2 regions of the Weizmannia sp. FSL W8-0676 genome follow, and region 1 is predicted to be linked to the other one. Evidence: riboswitches for the same ligand, from Rfam matches in the RefSeq annotation. Region 1 holds a riboswitch; the other holds the start of a gene.

Region 1 (8,066 bases):
CGCCCGGCATCGGTTGCGATAATGCAGTCTTTGATGTCGCTTCTTTTGCCAAGCTGTTCGATTGCTTTGTATTGCGGATATGTCTGCCGGATTGCTTTGGTTTCCATTTTATCCGGAAGAATCGGAAGGTCTTCCATGCGCCATTCTTTATATTTTGAATGATAGTCTTCCGGCATTTTCAGTTCGATCAAATGGCCGAGCGCCCATGTCACGATATAGCGCGGCCCCTCGATATAACGTTTTTTATTTTCCGTGCAGCCGAGAACGCGCGCAAGTTCGCGCCCGACGCTCGGCTTTTCGGCGAGTACAAGCGATTTCATTGCATAACACCTTTCTTTTATTCCTGTCTGAACAAGTATAACGCATCAAACAGGATTGATAAATCATTTCGTTTCTTCTGTTTTCACAGTAGAAATTTTGAAATGCAAACGGGCTTTTGGTAAAATGGTGGTTTGTAAGAGACAGTGTAACCTGAAAGCCTGCATTATATCTTGCAAATATAATTGGATAGGTGGTTATCGATAATGGAACAAACAAAGCCGTACAGAGTCTTATTGTATTACAAGTATGTTGAAATTGAAAATCCGGAAGCCTTTGCAGCTGAACATTTGCAGTTTTGCAAAGAGACCGGTTTAAAGGGGCGTATCCTCGTTGCCAAAGAAGGGATCAACGGCACTGTTTCCGGAACGGTTGAACAAACAACCAAATATAAAGAAAAGATGCACGCAGATCCCCGGTTCCGGGACATGGTCTTCAAAGAAGATGAAGCAGACGGCCATGCGTTTAAAAAAATGCACGTCCGCCCGCGCAAGGAGCTTGTTACGCTGCGGCTTGAAAAAGACATCAATCCGAATGAAAAAACGGGGAAATATTTGTCTCCGAAAGAATTTCGCGAGGCGCTGCTGGCTGAAGATACCGTCGTACTGGATGCGCGCAATGACTATGAGTATGATCTCGGGCATTTCCGCGGGGCATTGCGCCCGGATATCCGCACTTTCCGCGAACTGCCGGAATGGGTGCGCGAACATAAGGATCAATTAAAAGGCAAAAAAATTGTGACGTATTGCACCGGCGGCATCCGTTGTGAAAAATTTTCGGGCTGGCTGCTGGAAGAAGGGTTTGAAGATGTCAGCCAACTGCACGGCGGGATTGTGACATACGGAAAGGATCCGGAAGTGCAGGGAGAGCTGTGGGACGGCAAACTGTATGTATTTGACGAACGGATTTCCGTTCCGGTCAACCGAAAGGAACATGTCGTTGTCGGCCGGGATTATTTTACGGGGGAACCGTGCGAACGTTATGTCAACTGCGCCAACCCAGCCTGCAACAAGCAATTTTTATGCTCGGAAGAAAATGAACATAAATATATGCGGAGCTGCTCGCATGAATGCCGCACCGTGCCAAATAATTTATATGTAAAAGAACACGGCCTTACACCGGAAAAAGTAGCTGAACGGCTGCGCCGGATCGAAGAAGAAGACGCGGCGTTAAACCGGTAACCGGCGCGGCTTTTAACCTTACGATTCGGAAAGCGGATGGTGAAAAAGGGGATGGAAACCGTGCCCGCCCGGAAACGGCCGGAGCGATTCCTTGCTTCAAAAGCGGTATTTTCTTGAAAGAAACAAGGTGCCTGAGGGCGGCATGTGAAAAAAAGAGAAAAAAACCGGGATCCACTGCAACCATCCGAAGCCCGGGGGCAGGGTTAAAACGCGGCGTGTTCCGGAACAGAGAAAGGATTTGGTGCAAGCGGGCCAAATCCTTTTTATCTGCCTGCTTTTTTGCGTAAAATGGGATAAAATAGACCTCTGTGCCGCTTCATACGCGGCACCGGAAAAGGATGAAAATTTTCAGGATAGAAAGAAAGGCGGGATTTGGATGTGCGGGAGGTACACTTTGACGGCATCTGTAAATGAGCTGGAAGAAAGGTTCCATGCCAAAGCTTCTTTTCCGGGCAGTGAATATGCCAAAAGTTATAATGTCGCGCCTTCGCAAATGGTGGCTGCCGTGATCAGCGCCCGCGGGCAGTACAGACTGGGTTTTTTAAAATGGGGCTTGATTCCTTCCTGGGCAAAAGATCCGAAAATCGGGCATAAGATGATCAATGCCAGAAGTGAAACTGTATTTCAGAAACCGGGTTTCCGGGAGGCAGTGAAAAGGCGGCGCTGCCTCATTCCGGCCGATTCTTTTTTTGAGTGGAACCGAAAAGACGGCACCCGGGCGCCGATGCGGATTACGCTTAAGAACGGGGGCATTTTTGCAATGGCCGGGCTTTGGGAGAAATGGACGGATCAGGAAGGGAATCCGGTCTTTACTTGCACCATTTTAACGACAAAGGCGAACAGGATGATGGCAAAAATTCACGACCGGATGCCGGTGATTTTACGCAAGGAAGATGAAGAAAAATGGCTGGACAGCACGGTCACTGAACCGGGCCGGCTGTTGCCGCTCCTCGCGCAGTATGATTCGGATGCGATGGAGATGTATGCCGTATCCGAACGCGTCAATTCGCCAAAAAACAATTTTCCAGAGCTGTTATTGCCAAAAAATTAAATTTTTTGTTGAAATGCTGTGGCAAAAAGTTTATCATAAAGGTGACAAATTCATGAACGTAACCACAGGGGGAGCGTTAAGCTGAGAGTGAACGCCATGTTCTGACCCTTTGAACCTGTCCGGTTAATGCCGGCGTAGGGATGTGGAATTTCTTTTGTCCTCCCATGGTTCGTTATGTTCATGCATACCAAAAGGGGGATTTTTTTATGGGCAAATTAAGTTTACAGGCCATGATTGAAGCGGCTGTCTTTGCGGCATTTGCGCTTTTGCTGGACTTGCTGCCGTCCATTGAGGTGACGCACGTGATTTCCCTGTCGTTTGCCATGCTGCCGGTTTTTGTGGTCGCTTTTCGCTGGGGATTTAAAGCAAGTGTTGCTTCGGGATTTATTTGGAGCTTGCTGCAGATCGTCACCGGTGATGCAAATGATATTCTCAACCCGATTCAGGGCATCATGGAATATCCGGTCGCTTTTTCATTCATCGGGTTTGCCGGGCTTTTTCGGCCGCTTATCGAAAGAAGCTGCCGTCATGCCAAAAGGGGCACGATGACTTTTTGGATATGCCTTTCTGTTCTTGCCGGCAGTTTCGCCCGCTATTTCTGGCATTTCTTGGCCGGCGTGTTTTTCTGGGGTTCCTATGCGCCTAAAGGGCAGTCGGCGTTTCTCTATTCTTTCATCACGAACGGCGTCACGATGATTGGCAATGGCATTTTATGCGCAGCTGTTGCGGCGATCCTCTTTAATGCCGCCCCGCAGCTGCTGACAAAATACCGCAATCAGCACAGGCATGCGGCGTAAAAGCAACTTGAAAACGGCAAGGCAACTGCGCCTTGCCGTTTTCACTTCAGGCAGGAGGCTTTATGGAAACAGGCGCCTTGTAAAGCCGGAGTTCGGTTTCACCGCTTTTTCAGTTGATCATGGCCGGCAGAACGGGTAATGGCCGTAAGAAACGGGAAAGGATAAAAAGAAGGAATAATGAAAGAAAGGGGATTTTATGGATAAAGACATTCATCACCCGTTTGGCCGGATCATCCCGATGACTTCGATTGAAAGCGGAACAGGCAGGGAATTGCTGCCGGATATCTATTGCTTTACCATCCAAATTGTAAATGTGTGTCTGATCGGCAGGGCCGGAACCGGTACATTTGTCCTCGTGGATGCCGGCATGCCGGGTTCCGCCGGCGCGATATTTTCAGCCGTGCGGGAACGCTTCGGGGAAAAGTCAAAACCAAAAGCGGTTTTACTGACGCATGGCCATTTTGACCACGTGGGTGCGATTGCGCCATTATTGGAAAAATGGGACGTGCCGGTTTTTGCACATCCATTGGAGCTGCCCTATTTAACCGGGCGTGAAACGTATCCGGATCCCGATCCGACTGTTGAAGGCGGCCTGCTGGCGAAGATTTCCATGATATATCCGAATGAACCAGTTGATCTTGGCAAGGCTGTCCAACCCCTTCCCGAAGACGGGACGGTCCCGTTTCTGCCGGGCTGGAAATGGATCCATACGCCCGGCCATTCGAACGGGCATGTATCGTTCTTCAGGGAAGCAGACAACGTGTTGATCGCGGGGGACGCATTTATCACCGTCAGACAGGATGAATTTTGGAAAGTGCTGGTGCAAAAGCAGGAAGTAAACGGGCCGCCGCGCTATTTTACAAACGACTGGAAGGCGGCAAAACGCTCAGTTGAAAAATTGGCTGCCTTAAAGCCGGAAACTGCTCTTTGCGGCCACGGGATCCCGATGTCCGGCGCCGGCTTGCGGGAAGGGCTTGAGGCCCTTGTCTCCGGATTTGATGAAATCGCGCTCCCGGATCACGGGAAGTACGTGGATGGCGCACAATAGGCGGTTTCTTCATTGCTTCCTTCCCCGCAAAGGTTTACAATAATTTGTAAATGGATGGATAAAAAGGAGCGAGAAAATTGGAAGTCAAAGATTTTATGATCCGCGATGTCATTACGGTAAAAAAAGAGACGACGATCCGGGAACTGTTAAAGGTGCTTGCCCACCACCGGATCGGCGGCGTACCGGTCGTGGATGCGGAAGGAAAGCTGCTCGGCATGGTCAGTGACGGGGATGTCATCCGCTTTTTGCAGCCAAAGGGAAGGACCGTTTATGATTTTTATATTACGATCGTGGTAAATGAGCAGGAAGACTTTAATGAAAAACTGGCGCACAGCCTGGACTTTCCGGTGGAAAAGATTATGAAACGGCGGGAATTGTATACGGTAAGGCCCGAAGACGATTTTGAAAACGCGCTGCGGATTCTGGCCAAACACCATTTTAAAAAACTTCCGGTCGTCAATCAGGCAGATCGTGTTGTCGGTGTCATCTCAAGAGGCGATATCATGCGCCAGATTACGGATAGATTGCTCAACAGCTAAATCAAAATGGTTAGATCGGCCTCCCCGGGGATGACTATACATATCAGTCTTTCGGGGAGGTCAAATCATGAACGGAACTTCAATGCCGCAATCTCCTGAACCGTTGTGGCGCAAAACGGCCACGATGCCGCAATTTCCGCCGTTAACGCAGGATATAGAAGCCGATGTGGCTGTTGCGGGCGCCGGAATGGCCGGAATTGAAACCGCTTATTTGCTGGCAAACGAAGGCTATAAAACGATCCTGTTTGATGCCGGATCTATTGCAAATGGCACAAGCGGGCATACGACGGCAAAAATCACCGCACAGCACGGGCTCATTTATGATGAATTGATCCAGCATATAGGAAAAGAAAAAGCATCCCTTTATTACAAAGCAAACGAAACAGCTGCATCGTTCATTCAACAAACGATCCTGAAGCACGGGATCTGCTGTGATTTTTCGCGGCAGGATGCCTTTCTCTATACCAATTCCGATGCATATATTGAAAAACTGGAAAAAGAAATGCAGGCGTATGAAACCCTCGGCATCCCGGGAGAATGGATCGGTTCGCTGCCGGACGGGATTCCCGGGAAAAAAGCGGTGAAAATGGCCGGGCAGGCACAGTTCCATCCGCTTTCGTACTGAAAAGCACTGATTGAATATTTAATGGACAAAAAATGTCCCGATTTTTGAACAAACCACTGCGAAAGATATCGATTTTGGCAGCCCATTAAAAATCAAAACGGAAAAAGGGCATACCATGACGTGCAAATACATTTGCATCTGTACACACCTGCGAATACCGACGTTGCCAGGCAGCTCGTCAAAGGAAAACTTGACATGCGGGATCAATCTTTAGATGCGTTAAAAAATGACGAAGGGGCCGTTGTCCGTATTAACGGAAAGCGGGCAGGCGCCTACAAAGACTAGGACGGGAACCTCTATCTGGTCGATACGACATGTACCCATATGGGCTGTGAAGTGAAATGGAACTCGGGAGACCGCACATGGGACTGCCCGTGCCACGGTTCGCGGTTTGCTTGTACAGGCGAAGTGGTAGAAGGGCCGGCGAAAGAACCGCTGAAAAAAATCGATCAACAGGACTAAAGTGCTGCAAACACCGCCGCAATTCGACGGTGTTTTTCTGCTTCTATGCGCGAATTCGTGACTTTATGCCTATGTTACAAATTTTTCACGGGATTACAAAGAAGCGTTTTTGTGTAACCAAATCAACATTTTGCCGTTATCCGCCTGTTAAATCCGTGTGTTAGGATTTACGGTGTTGGCACAAAAGCCGGCAAAAAGAGGAGGTTACAATTTATGAAAAAAGCAGTATCAGCACTTGCAGCTGCGGTGACAATCACAAGCGTAATGGCTGTCAATGCACAAGCCGCAGCGCCGGATACTTATACCGTAAAACCGGGGGATACACTTTGGGGGATCTCTCAAAAATACAATACATCCGTTAAAACATTAAAACAAAATAACCAACTTTCCACCGAAATGATTTATCCTTCACAAAAGTTAACCATTTCCCCGAAAAACGTTTATGTCGTTAAAGCCGGTGACACGCTGTCGGATATCTCGAAAAAATACGGCGTGCCGGTTGAACAAATAAAAGAATGGAACGATCTGTCATCGGATGTCATTTTCCCGCATGATCAAATCGTGATTCGTTCCAATCCGAACAGCAAAGTGACAGTAAAAGAACGTGCAGCGGAAGTTTCCGTCCAGCCGCAAACAAACACGGAAAATGCAAAAGTGGACGTGAAAAAGCCGACCGTGCACGTGGAATCTTCCAAAGAGGCGGCTCCAAAACCGCAGGGAAAAACGATGACCGTCACCGCGACCGCTTATACAGCCAATGATCCAGGCTGCTCCGGCGTTACAGCGACAGGCATCAATGTTAAAAATAATCCGAATGCAAAAGTGATTGCCGTCGATCCGAATGTAATTCCGCTCGGTTCAAAAGTATATGTCGAAGGTTACGGGACCGCTGTTGCAGGCGATACGGGCGGAGCCATCAAAGGAAACCGTATCGATGTCCTCGTCCCGGATTCAGGAAAAGCCGCCAACTGGGGGCGCCGTACGATCCAAATCACCGTACTGGATTAGATGGGGATCCGTTACTTGCACCCGGTACGGCAAAACAGAAAACATTCAGGAAGTGACGTGAACGATGGGGGAAGTACCGCATTTTGAAACACCGCCCGGCCGCGTAAATCCAGAGGAAAAGGATTTACCCGGCCGGGCGTTTATTTTTTCTTGGCAGCGTGTGAAAAACATTGTAAAGTAGAGCTAGAAAAAGAAAGGAGTGATCCGTTTGTCTTTTCCATTGATCATCGCCGAAAAGCCTGACCAGGGGCGCACCCTTTGCTCGGTTTTTCCGCATGTGAAACGGGAGGGGTATATTGAAATCCGGCCGAATGAGATCTTCCCGGAAGGCGCTTTCTGCACGTGGGCGATCGGCCATTTAACCCAGCTCGTCCCGCCGGAACATTACAATCCCGCCTGGAAGCAGTGGAAACTGGAAACGCTGCCGATTCTCCCGAAAAAATTCAAATATGAAGTGACAAAGCCGAAATACAAGCAATTTCAAATCGTCAAAAAACTGGTGAAAGACGCACGCGTGACCAATATTATCCATGCAGGCGATGCCGGCCGCGAAGGAGAACTGATCATCCGCAACATCCTTCATTTGTGCGGCGCCAAAAAACCGCTACGGCGCTTGTGGATCTCGTCTTTAACCCCTCAGTCGATCCGGGAAGGGTTCCGCCATTTATTACATGATGAAGACACCCGCCCATTATATGACGAAGCATATGCCCGCGCCTGTGCAGACTGGCTGGTCGGCATGAATGCCTCCCGTGTCTACAGCCTGCTTTTAAGGCAAAAAGGCATGCGTGATGTCTTTTCCGTCGGCCGCGTCCAGACGCCTACGCTCGCTTTAATTGTAAAAAGGGAGCTGGAAATTGAACATTTCAAACCCGAACCGTTTTGGGAAGTCACCGCAATGTTTCAATTTGATGACAAACAATACGAAGGCAAATGGGTGAAAGATGGCGAATCGCGTTTGAATGACCCGGCCATGGCAGCGCGGATTGCCGCATTTTGCCGGCAAAAACCGGCAGAAGTTGCAGCATTGAAAAAAG
Region 2 (8,066 bases), 780 kb from region 1:
TTTCTTACTTTTTAAAAAAGAAAGACTTGATCTTCCTCTGTAATCATGCTTTAATGTCTATTATACAAAGACATTTGTTTTCTGTAAAAATACATAAAGAGGTGTGATCAAATGAAATCGGACGTTTCAATCGGACTGCTTGGACTCGGAACCGTTGGCTGCGGCGTTGTCAGACTGATCCGGCAGCATCAGGAGGAACTCGTCCACCAGCTTGGGCGTGAAGTAAAGGTGAAACGCATTCTCGTGCGCAACATCGAAAAAGACCGCGGTGTAGACATTGATCCCGCCTCTGTCACTACAAATCCCGATGAGATATTAAATGACCCGGAAATCGATGTCGTCGTCGAAGTGATAGGCGGAATTGATGAAGCCCGCCGGTACATTGTCAAGGCGATTGAAAATAAAAAACATGTCGTGACCGCGAACAAAGATTTAATTGCCCTCTACGGCCCGGAGCTTCAGGAACTGGCCTGGAAAAACCAGTGTGACTTGCTGTATGAGGCAAGCGTCGGCGGCGGCATCCCGATTATCAGGGGGCTTACAGACGGCCTTGTTTCCGACCGGATCCAAAAAGTGATGGGGATCGTCAACGGGACAACCAATTTTATTCTGACCAAAATGATGGATGAAGGCGTTTCTTATGACGAGGCGCTGAAAGAGGCACAGGAACTTGGTTTTGCCGAAGCCGACCCGACGTCAGATGTGGAAGGCCTGGATGCGGCAAGAAAAATGGCGATTTTGGCACGGCTCGCATTCTATACAAATGTGAAACTTGAAGATGTGGAAGTGGAAGGCATTACCCATCTTTCATCCGCAGATTTGCATTACGGGAAAACGCTTGGGTATACGATGAAGCTGATCGGCATGGCGGAATGCCAGGATGAACATATTGAAGTGAGCGTGCAGCCGGCGTTTATCGCCCAAAAACACCCGCTTGCTTCCGTGAAAAATGAATTCAATGCCGTTTATATTAACGGGGAAGCAATCGGCGAGGCGATGTTTTACGGGCCCGGCGCCGGAAGCATGCCGACTGCGACAGCGGTCGTAAGCGATTGTATTGCCGCGATTAAAAACATGCAGCTCGGCGTGAACGGCCGGAACCTCAGGGGCCCGCGCTTTGAACGGAAACTCATGCCGTCTGAGCAGCGCTACGGGCAATTTTATATCCGTATGCATTTAAAAGACCAGGTCGGCGCATTTTCGAAAATTACAGCCGCCTTCAGCGCGCTCAACATCAGCTTTAAACGGATTTTGCAGACGCCTGATAAACGCGATGAGCTTGCAGAAATCATCATTGTCACCCACAAAGTGTCGCTCGACCGTTTCCAAAAGGCGCTCGAGCAGTTAAATGACATGCCTGTTGTCAAAGAAGTGAACAGCTACTACCGTGTTGAAGGAGAGGCGTAAAGACATGAATCAATGGCCAGGATTACTCAAGCAGTACAAATCATTTTTACCCGTCACAGACAAAACACCAGAATTGACATTATTTGAAGGCAATACGCCGCTTATCCCGTTTGCCCGCTTATCGGAAAAACTCGGCGTGGAATTGTACGGAAAATTTGAAGGGTTGAACCCGACCGGCTCTTTTAAAGACCGCGGCATGGTGATGGCGGTTGCGAAAGCGATCGAAAGCGGCAGCAGGTCCGTTATCTGCGCCTCCACCGGCAACACATCCGCTTCTGCGGCCGCCTATGCTGCAAAAGCCGGGATCCGGGCGATCATCGTGATTCCGAGCGGAAAAATCGCGCTTGGCAAACTGGCGCAGGCCGTTATGTACGGCGCTGAAATCGTGGAAATTGACGGCAATTTTGACCAGGCGCTTAAAATCGTCAGGAAAGTAAGCGAAACTTCGCCTGTCACACTTGTAAACTCAGTTAACCCTTACCGGCTGGAAGGCCAAAAAACGGCAGCTTTCGAGATTTGTGAGCAGCTGGGTTCAGCACCCGATGTCCTTGCCATCCCGGTCGGCAATGCCGGAAACATCAGCGCGTATTGGAAAGGATTCAAAGAGTTCAATGAGAAATTTGAAACCGGCCTGCCGGAAATGCACGGCTTTGAAGCGGAAGGCGCGGCTGCCATCGTCCGGGACCGGGTGATCGAAAACCCGGAAACGGTCGCCACCGCGATCCGGATCGGCAACCCGGCAAGCTGGAAACTGGCCGTCAATGCCCGCGATGAATCAGGCGGCGTGATCGACTCGGTGTCAGACCCAGAAATTCTTGATGCGTTCCGGCTGCTCGCCCGCAATGAAGGGACGTTCGCCGAGCCGGGTTCATGTGCGTCCATCGCCGGTGTCATCAAGCAGGTCAAAACGGGACAGATCAAAAAAGGGAGCAAAGTGGTTGCTGTCCTGACCGGAAACGGGCTTAAAGACCCGCAAACCGCCATGTCCCAAGTCGAAGTCCGGCCTGCCGTGCTGCCGGCAACGGAAGAAGCCGTGACAGATTATCTTTCGAATGTGATCCATGTATGAACAGGCTGGTTATCCGTGTACCCGCAAGCACGGCAAATCTCGGGCCCGGATTTGATTCAGTCGGCATGGCGCTCAACCGTTTCTTAACGCTTGAAGTGTGCGGCAGCAAGGAATGGGTTTTTGAACAAGTATCGCCCCTTTTGCCGCCGCTTCCGGAAGACAGCGACCCTTTTATCTTAAAAATTGCGCGGCAGGTTGCGGATTTATATGGCAGCCGGCTGGCCCCGTGCAAAGTCATTGTTGACAGTGAAATTCCGCTTGCCCGCGGGCTTGGCAGCAGCGCCTCAGCCGTTGTGGCCGGCATTGAACTTGCCAACTTTGCCGGAAATCTCGGGCTTTCGCTTGCGGAAAAGCTGGACATTGCCTCGCGGATCGAGGGGCATCCGGATAATGTCGCGGCATCCCTGTTCGGCGGGCTCGTTGTTTCAGCCGAGCAAGGGGACGGACGAGTCGAAGTCGTGCCGTTTTTTGACATCATGGCGGATTTGCTCCTGTTTATTCCCGGTTATGAGTTAAAAACGGAAGATGCGCGCAAAGTGCTTCCTGATTTTTATGCACGGAAAGAGGCAGTAAAAGGAAGTGCGGCCAGCAACCTTTTTATTGCGGCGCTCATAAGCGGCCAGTACGAACTGGCCGGAAAAATGATGGAACAGGACCGTTTTCACGAGCCGTACCGGACAAAATTGATCCCCGAATTTTTGGAGATCCGCCGGCTGGCCAAATCACTCGGCGCGTACGGGACGGTCATTAGCGGCGCCGGCCCGACGGTTATTTCGCTTGTGCCGTCCGGGCAGGCAGAGGCCATGGCAGAAACGATCCACGCCCATTTTCCGCATGTGCTGGTTGAACCGGCCAAAATTGACCGGACCGGCCTTTCCGTCGAAAAATATGCGGCATCCAATATGCTGAACTTATAAAAAGGTTTGGAGCATCTCCAAACCTTTTTTTATTTCCCCAAAAATGAGGCAAGTTCTCTTAACAGTTCATCTTTGTCTTTTTTCAACGCATCCAAAGAGAGCATCTCCCATTTCCGCGGGCGCGGCAAATGCACCTTCAATTCGTGGATGATGGCGGACGGCTGCTGCGACATGACAAAAACACGGTCCGATAGCAGCACGGCTTCATCAAGATCATGGGTAACCATAAGAATCGTCTGGTTTCCTTTCTCCCATGATTCGAGCAGCCAGCGGTGGACATCCATTTTAGTAAAGGCATCGAGCTTCCCGAACGGTTCGTCTAGCAGCATAACCGGTTTTTCGCATAAATACGTGCGCAAAAAGCTGATCCGCTGCCGCATGCCGCCCGAGAGCGAGGCGGGATAGTGGCCGGCGTAATCTTCAAGGCCAAACTGCCGGAGTACCTCCATCCCCCGCAAAATTCGTTCCCGTTTCCGCACCCCTTTTATTTCAAGCGGTAGGACAATGTTTTGCAGTGCCGTCCGCCAGGGCAGAAGCAAATCCTGCTGCGGCATGAAACCGGCGGCATCCTGAACCCCGTCCGGTTTGCCGCCAAGCATCACTTTGCCGCCATCCGCCTTTTCAATCCCGGCAATGATATTTAACAGCGTGCTTTTTCCGCACCCGCTCGGCCCGATAAAAGCGCAGAACTCACCTTTTTGGATCGTTGCGGAAATGCCATCGAGCACTTTTTTCCCTCCAAATGTTTTCGTAATGCCTTCCAATTGCAAATACGTCATGGCCGGTTTGGAAGAAATTCGTTTGTGTAGGCTGCCTTGATGTTGATTTTTTTCTTAATGACTTTATGGTCATAAAGGAAGTCCATATAACGGCGCCACACTTCTTCCTTCTGTACCCCCCATTCCGCGGCATCGTCCTGGTACTTCGTGCTCAGCCACTTCTGGCTGGCGCGGACAAGCCCTTTATTTGTATCCGGCACGTCCTGAATCAGGATATCGGCAGCCTGTTCCGGGTGCTTGATCGCAAATGTATAACCTTGCGCCGCAGCCTTCATAAATGATTTGACAAGGGTTTTATCCCCCTTGGCCAGTTTTTCGCTTGTAATGATGACCGGGCTGTAATAATCAAGCGCAGGGTCGAGATCTTTGACCATGATAAGATTCAGTTTTTTCCCGTTCCGCTCTGCCTGGATGCCGTCCCAGCCGTAATAAATCCATTCAAAATCCGCTTCACGTCCGATTGATTTGAAAAAATCCGTCTGGCCGAGCACGATATTTTTTACTTTGCTGTAGTCGGCGCCGTATTTTTCCATGACCGTTTTGATGACGGCTTCTTCAGACGGCGAACCCCAGCCGCCGTAACGTTTACCTTCAAAATCTTTCGGAGAAGTGATGTTGTCTTTTTTCAAAGAAGCAAAGCCGGAAGTATTGTGCTGGATGATCGCGGCAATGGATACAATCGGGATTCCTTCCGTCCTTGCCGTGGTGACATTTTCCTGATAGCTGATCCCGAAATCCGCTTTCCCGGAGGCCACCATCTGTTCAGCCGTGATATTGTCTCCCGGCTGGATAATTTTCACATCTAGGCCCTGCTTTTGAAAATAATGTTTTGTTTTAGCCACATACAGGCCGGTATGATTGGTGTTCGGAAACCAGTCCAGCACAACCGTCACCTTTTGCAACGCTTTTTTGCTGCTGTCCTTCTGCCCGCTGCCGGCACATCCGGCAGCAAGCAGCAACACGGCCGCCTGCAACATGATTAAAATTTTCTTCATTGATGATCTTCCTTTCGATATACCCATGGTGCGGATAGCCTTTGCAAACATTCAACAGCGCCGTATAAAAGAAATGTGAGCCCAATGATGACAGCGGAGATGGCAAACAAGCGGGCAGTCATAAAAGATTTTGTCGCCCTTGTCAGCATGACGCCGAGCCCTTCGCTTGCGCCGAGCCACTCACCGATAATGGCACCCATCACACTATATGTAACGGCAATTTTTAAACCGGAAAAAAAGTAAGGGAGCACAGCCGGAAATTTGACTTTCCTGTAAACTTGCCATTTTGATGCATGCATGGTCTTTAACAGTTTCACCAAGTCATCATCCACCGTTTGAAACCCTTCCAGGATGCTCAATGCCAGCGGGAAAAAGCAGATTAAAATGACCACAATAACTTTTGACTGGAGCCCGAATCCGAACCAGACGATGAAAAGCGGCGCAATCGCCACAATCGGAATTGTTTGCGAAACGACCAGTAGCGGCCGGACCAGCATCCGGAAAACGGGAACCATATCCATAAAAACGGCAATCGCTGCGCCAATCATAATGGAAAAGGCAAGCCCGATCAATACTTCTTTTGCAGTTTGCCAAATATTGGGCCAAACCATCCATTGTAGATTTTTCAATTCCTGCCATACTTCCGTCGGTTTTGGCAGCATCCATTCACTGATATGAAAGCCGGCCGTTGCCCCTTGCCAGACGAAGAGCAAAAAAATGAGCCAGGCAGCCGTGAGCGCCGTGTTAACGAACCGGCTGCGGCGCTTGTTCGCGATATTTTGCAATTTTTTCATCCATTGTCACCCCGGTGCTTGGCCTGTAATGGATTTTGATCGATGTGATGACATCAATCGCACCGGCTTGGACGCAAGCATCCTGCGCTTTTTTGATGATCCCAAGCAGTTCGTCAAGATCGCCTTCCATCGTCGTTTCCATTGCCCCGACTTCATAACGTACGCCGGCGTTTTGAACAACTTCGATCGCGCGGTCTACGACACCGTATAAGTCATCACTTTTAATATGCGGAACAACTGAAAAAGAAACCGTTACTTGATTCGATTTTTCCATCAAATTTTCCTCCTTTTTTTCAAATAAAAAAGCTTTCATTGCATGCGCAAGAAAGCCTGTCCATCCAAAACATGCCGAAACATGCTTCAATATGAGACTCCCTACGCTGGCATTATCCAGATCAGGTGAAGGGTCGATGCAAAACGGCATCCTCTCAGCCAAAACCGGCTCCCCTGCTTTTTTTCTTGTAATTTTATTGTAACATGAAAACCATCCTTTTTGGCAAACACTTTTCAATCCTTCAATTCCTTAGAACGTCCGGGCCTGCACAAAGCCCCTCATTTATGCTTTAAAGGCAGGGATTCCCCTGCATGCCAACCCAAAGTTCCGACTGTTCAAGCGCATATGCGACATCCAGCAGCCAATGTTCATTTCCTTTCGGCGCCACCAGCTGTATTCCGAAAGGAAGCCCGGCCGCCGTTATATGGACCGGCAGGCTGATCGCCGGCTGCCCGGTTAAATTAGCGAGCTGCGTAAACGGGGAAAACGTTAAGCTCGGCTCAAACATTTCATAGACAAGCGCCTGCTGCTTTTCTTTCGGGAGCCCGGTGACGCCAAACAATCGATCCCGCTCTTTCCCTGTCTGGGTAAGTTCCCCGATTTTCGGTGCCGGAAACGCGGTTGAAGGCGTGAGATACAGGTCATAAGTCTCATGGAAAGCAGCCATTTGTGCTGCGGCTTTATCCCACTCCGCAAGGCTCTTTGCGTATTCCGCCGCCGTGACATTTTTCCCGGCAGCATACAAGACCCACGAAACCGGCTCCATATCTTTTTCCGTAAGCGGGCGTCCAAGTGCGCTTTCCAAATCCGAAAGTTCCGCAACCATTTCCCCGCAGTTCATTAAATAATAGTTTTCCATCAGCCGCCTGCCGTCAACGCCATTTTCGGCTTCTTCCACAAGATGGCCCTCCTGCTCCAGCCATTTTGCTGTTTGATAGACAGCCTGTTTTGCGTCGCGGCTGACAGGCGTCCCGACTGGCGATGCAACCGAAAATGCGATCCGGTATTTTTTCGTTCCGCTCTGTTTTAGTTCCTGTACATATCCCGGAAAAAGCGGCGTTTGAAAAGCAGCAGCGGGTTCCACAGTTTGCAGCACATCGAGGAGCGCTGCACTGTCTCTGACTGTTTTTGCCAGCACGAAGTCAATAGCCGCCCCTTGCCATTGCCGTCCGCGGCCCGGACCGACCGGTGTCCTTCCCCTTGTCGGCTTTAATCCTGTTAAACTTGTAAAAGAAGCAGGGATGCGGATCGATCCGCCGCCGTCGCTTGCACCGGCAACCGGTACCATCCCGGAAGCCACCGCAGCCGCGGAACCGCCACTTGAGCCGCCGGGTGAAAAATGGGGATTCCACGGATTTCGCGCCGGACCGTAAAGTTCAGGTTCCGTAATATTTTTTAATCCAAATTCCGGCACGTTTGTCTGCCCGAGGATGATAAATCCTGCTTCCCTCAATTTTGCCGTAAAAAAAGCATCTTCTCTGGCGCGGTTTTGCTGCAGCAGTTTTGATCCGGATGTGAGCAGCTCGCCCTTTACCGCCTGGGAAATGTCTTTGAGCAAAACCGGCACGCCAGCAAATGGCTGCTCATCTGTACGGAGCGCGGCCGCTTCCTTCTTTGCTTTCTCAAACCGTGTCCGGATGACGGCATTTAAACGCCTGTTTGTTTTTTCAATCCGGGCCATTGCCGCCTCCAACACTTCTTCCACACTCACTTCTTTTCGCTTTATGAGCCTGGCCAGTTCTGTTGCATCATACGATAGATATGCAGATTGTTCCATCTCAATCCCTCCATTCAATCTTATATTGACTGAATTTTATGGAGATGTCAAAAC

The links. A riboswitch is a leader RNA that binds a small molecule or an ion and turns the genes downstream of it on or off. The one in region 1 is predicted to bind thiamine pyrophosphate.
Region 2: linked by a shared signal. The riboswitch ahead of NST20_RS02965 (MTH1187 family thiamine-binding protein) and the one ahead of thiT (energy-coupled thiamine transporter ThiT) in region 1 are both predicted to bind thiamine pyrophosphate.

The regions. Positions count from the first base shown of each region.
Region 1 covers NZ_CP151954.1:1,399,801-1,407,866, forward strand. Annotated here, with positions in the region: gene NST20_RS06730 (DNA topoisomerase III) at 1-320, opposite strand, end outside; gene NST20_RS06735 (rhodanese-related sulfurtransferase) at 525-1,499, shown strand; gene NST20_RS06740 (SOS response-associated peptidase) at 1,876-2,550, shown strand; TPP riboswitch at 2,608-2,708, shown strand; gene thiT (energy-coupled thiamine transporter ThiT) at 2,757-3,347, shown strand; gene NST20_RS06750 (MBL fold metallo-hydrolase) at 3,544-4,395, shown strand; gene NST20_RS06755 (CBS domain-containing protein) at 4,473-4,934, shown strand; gene NST20_RS06760 (FAD-binding oxidoreductase) at 5,002-5,559, shown strand; partial or broken gene NST20_RS06765 ((2Fe-2S)-binding protein) at 5,713-6,021, shown strand; gene NST20_RS06770 (3D domain-containing protein) at 6,235-7,029, shown strand; gene NST20_RS06775 (DNA topoisomerase III) at 7,238-8,066, shown strand, end outside.
Region 2 covers NZ_CP151954.1:624,295-632,360, reverse strand. Annotated here, with positions in the region: gene NST20_RS02995 (homoserine dehydrogenase) at 112-1,407, shown strand; gene thrC (threonine synthase) at 1,412-2,476, shown strand; gene thrB (homoserine kinase) at 2,473-3,393, shown strand; gene NST20_RS02980 (ABC transporter ATP-binding protein) at 3,423-4,172, opposite strand; gene NST20_RS02975 (ABC transporter substrate-binding protein) at 4,169-5,167, opposite strand; gene NST20_RS02970 (ABC transporter permease) at 5,164-5,961, opposite strand; gene NST20_RS02965 (MTH1187 family thiamine-binding protein) at 5,912-6,235, opposite strand; TPP riboswitch at 6,317-6,420, opposite strand; gene NST20_RS02960 (amidase) at 6,525-8,012, opposite strand.